2 regions of the Clostridium sp. C1 genome follow, and region 1 is predicted to be linked to the other one. Evidence: predicted binding sites of a transcription regulator. Region 1 holds the regulator's gene; the other holds the start of a gene.
What was found. Region 1 encodes HrcA, which represses chaperone genes, less so after heat shock. Its sites were predicted from a motif close to TGTTAGCACTCNNNNNNNNNGAGTGCTAACA; they were not measured.
Positions count from the first base shown of each region.

Region 2: a site for HrcA is predicted at 1,365-1,395, ahead of KEC48_RS13660 (Hsp20/alpha crystallin family protein). Genes of this name have one in related genera too.

Region 1 covers NZ_CP073631.1:1,009,709-1,011,920, forward strand. The annotation lists gene grpE (nucleotide exchange factor GrpE) at 1-407, opposite strand, end outside; gene hrcA (heat-inducible transcriptional repressor HrcA) at 418-1,449, opposite strand; gene hemW (radical SAM family heme chaperone HemW) at 1,554-2,212, opposite strand, start outside.
Region 2 covers NZ_CP073631.1:2,548,940-2,551,151, reverse strand. The annotation lists gene KEC48_RS13670 (phosphatidylserine decarboxylase) at 1-31, opposite strand, end outside; gene KEC48_RS13665 (CDP-alcohol phosphatidyltransferase family protein) at 28-660, opposite strand; gene KEC48_RS13660 (Hsp20/alpha crystallin family protein) at 799-1,242, opposite strand; gene KEC48_RS13655 (HIT family protein) at 1,454-1,885, opposite strand; gene KEC48_RS13650 (hypothetical protein) at 1,938-2,212, opposite strand, start outside.

The DNA of each region.
Region 1 (2,212 bases):
TCTTTACCCTGAGCTTCAATCACTTCTACACCATTTTTCTTTAAAATAGCCATCAATTGATCAAAGATCATTTGATATCCTTTTAAAAATGTCTGAACTTCTTCACTAGGATTTTGAACATTTAAAGAACGCTCAAAATTATCAACAACTGGAAGCAATTCTTCGATAAATGACTGCATCATAAATTTTAAAGAATTTTGATGTTCCTTTTCTAAACGTCTTTTCAAATTTTCCATATCCGCAAAAACTTTATAATAATCCGTTTTCCAAGTATTCACTTCTTCTTCCAGCTTTTTCATCTGATTTTCTAAGCTTTCTTCTTTTTGTTCTTCCTTTTCTTGAGTTTCCTCTACAACTTCCTGTTCTTCTTTAACTTCTTCCTGTGTAGTTTCCTTTTCTTTTGCCATTATTTCACCTCTATTCATCATCTTCTTGATTACTTAGAACTTCTTCCAAGCTCTTTGAAATATACTCAACTAAAGAAACGACTTTTTCATAAGGCATACGTGTAGGCCCAATGACTGAAATAGATCCTTTAGACTCATTCCCTGTTTTAAATGAAGCTGATATAACTGATACATCATTTAAATCCTGAATTGGTGAATCACTTCCAATTCTCACTGTGACACCATCTTCCAATGCGATTGGTTCCAGACTTTTCCATGATTGAGAATTTTCAAAAGCACTGACTAAACGACGTAATTTATTCACATCATTATATTCAGGCTGATACAATAAATTTTCTTTACCAGAGAAATAAACATTATTGTTTGCAAATTTCATAAACGCCTCTAAAAAAGCATTAAACAAAACTTCATGTTCTTTAATTCTTGCACTCAATATAGGTTTGACATCTCTTTCTAATCGAAAAGCCACTTGATTAATAGGTGTTCCATCTAATAACTCATTCATGACATTCACACAACTTGTTAAATCTTCCATATAGGCATTATTTTTAATATTGAAATTACGATTTTCAACATGTCCTTTATCTGTCACAATAATTGCTGTGACAGTATGTTCTGATAATGGAACAAGTGTAATATTCTGCAAATGTTCATAAATGGCATTAGGACCCAAAGCCACTGTTGTTAAATGGGTAAGCTGACTTAAAATTTGACAGCTTTCTTTAATAATCTCATTTAACGAACGATGACGATTTCCTAAAAGTGTGGACACTTGATTCTTGACTTCATCATCTACACTAGGCTGCATCAATGTATCGACATAAAAACGATATCCTTTGGTTGAAGGAACACGCCCCGAAGATGTATGTGTCTTTTCAAGATAACCATGTTCTTCAAGAAATGACATTTCATTTCTAATTGTCGCACTTGAATAAGGAAGCTGATACTTCGTCATCAAGGTTTTTGATCCTACTGGTTCAGCCGTTTCTACGAACTCCTCAACTATACATTTTAGAATCAGTAACTGTCTAGCTGTCAGCATATCTCAACCTCCTTTAGCACTCCTTTTACCTCTGTGCTAATTACATTATACTCATCTTTTTAGCACTGTCAACACTTTTGTGCTAATAAATAAAGAAAAACAGACTAAGTCTGTTCATCTTCCAAAAAATCTACTAATATACTATTTAAATAATTGATCCCTAATGATGTTGTTTTTAAATACCCATTATCTATTTCTAATAAATTCATCTTTTGATATTTTTCAATTACATGATGATATCGCTTTTGAAAATCAATTCCATATAATTGATTGATGTGTGAAATAGATATACCTTCATTCAAACGCAGTCCCATCATTATTTTTTCAAATAACTGATCACTCTTTGTTAAAGTGATATCATTTTCCAAATAATGATGTTCTAAATAACGAGTCAATGATTTGGTATTTTCATATCTGTGTCCATTTTTTAAAGAATGTGCCGAAACCCCAATCCCATCATAATCTTCATAATGCCAATACACAAGATTATGTAATGAAGGTTTATATGCATAAAAATTACTCACTTCATATTGATGATAGCCATGCTGTTGTAATCTTTCTCTAATCAATGCATATATCTTGGCATCTTCTTCATCATCTAATGGCTGATAATGTTCATTTTTTAAAATCGTATGATCTTCCAAAATCAATGAATAATAAGACACATGTCCAACCTTTAACTTTACCAGTTCATCAATATCTTCACAAACATCTTGAATCGTCTGTTCTGGCAAACCATACATTAAATCAATATTGATATCCT
Region 2 (2,212 bases), 1.5 Mb from region 1:
ATTCCTGTCCTTGACGATTGACAACTCTCATAGCATTATCAATCCTGCACAAATCAATATACCAACAACTAACATGACCAAAATTCCTTTTAAACCAGGTTTTCTCACTTTAAAATTAATAACAAATGCCCATGCTGTGATAAACATAACCCATGCATATATACTATATGTCATTTCCACTGTCAAAAAATGTCTTAATAAATAGACAGCTGGAAAGATTAATGCTGCACTTGTGACAGGTAAACCTTGATAGTATTTTCTTTTTTCTGTGGTTTCTTTTTGTCGCATTTCTTCAACCACATTAAAATACCCTAATCTGCTAATTGCACAAAGTGCATAAAACGCAAAGATAAAAAACCATAGCCAAGTTACACCACACACAATAGAATCCATCATGGTATAACCAATAATAGCTGGAAATATACCAAAACTAAACATATCAGCTAATGAATCAATTTGTATTCCAAATTTTCTTTCTTCTTCTGTTCTGTCTTTCTTTGTACGTGCCACCATTCCATCAAAGGAATCAAATGCACCACTTAATAATAAGCAAATAAGTGCTCCATCAAAATTTCCTTTAAATGCTAAATGCGTTCCAAATAAAGCACTGATTAAACTTAAATAAGTTAATATGACAGTATAATTATAAAAACCAATCATATCTTTCTCCCACACTTTTTATTTTAACGGTTGTATTATAGCATACTTCTCCATGTTTTTATAGGACTTTTCTATAATAGAAGAAATTTCGTGAATTGTCTACAAAAAAAGAGTCCGATTTTTCGAACTCTTATGACATTAATCAATCATGATTGTGTTGTTGTTTTCAATAGCTTTCATATCCTGTTTTGGAATTGAAATTCTTAAAACACCATCTTCAAATTTTGCTTTAATATCACTCTGTGGAACACTTTCTCCTACATAGAAGCTTCGACTCATGCTTCCTGCATATCTTTCCTGTCGGATATATTGTCCATCTTTATTCTTTTCATCTTTATTCAAGTTCTTCTTAGCTGAGATTGTCAAATATCCTTGTTCAAATGTCAATTCCACATCCTCTTTCTTAAAGCCCGGAAGATCTACATCCAATTCATATGTTCCTTCTGTTTCTCTTACATCTGTTTTCATCATATTTCTTGAATGTTTTCCATATAATGGATTCTTCTTTCCAAAGAATTCCTTATCTAAATCATCAAACCAGTCATCAAATAAACTTTCTCCAAAAATACTAGGCATTAACATAAATATCACCTCTTGAATAACAATTCTAAGCATTGTTAGAGAATGAACAATGTTTGATATGAGAAGTAAGGATTGCCTTTTTTATTCTCTTTCCTTATTTCTATTTATATTATAGCCCTCTATTTTAGCAGAGTCAAGCATTGAGTGCTAAAAACATTTTTTCACACATTATGTCAACATATAATCATATGAATTTATTAAAAATCTGTATTTACAAGAGTTTATCTAATTCCATTAATAATCTTGATTTCATTATCCTTAATTCTTCATTTGTAGGACAGTTAGAATCATCATACATTTTTTGCATTGGATACCACCAGACAGGTCCCTTACCATTATTACCATATTTTCCTAAATCACCATTGACTCTTGGAAATAAATGCCAGTGAAGATGTGTATCTCCATTTCCTAATAATTCATAGTTCATTTTTTCTGCATTAAAAGCTTTAGAAACTGCTTCAGCTACAATAGACATTTCTTCTAAAAACTTCATTTTTTGCGTTGGTTCCAAATGAAATAATTCTGTTTTATGATCTTTATATAGAAATAAAGTATATCCCTTAAAATGCTGATGATCTCCAATAACCACATAACCAGTTTCAAGTTCTTTTACAAAATATGGATTTGTATCATCCTTTATCATTTTAATTCTGTCACAAATTAAACACATTTTAATCATCCCACCAAATTAGGATTTATCGTTTCTTCACAAGCCAATTATCATCTTGCGTTTTTCTTTCCGCATAGTAACCACATGGCATATCTTTAAGAACACCAACAGAATTGTCTAAATCGAACGCTTCTTTTAGAGATACCAGTCTTGCTTCATCTGTATCATGTGTTGAACCACACAAAAATTGCCACATTCCATCATCTTCATCATGAGATACATATAAAATAGGTTTGCCATCATCTATAATACGGCAACAGATTATCGTGGCTGTATTAGGTGCATCATAAAAAGGGAAAT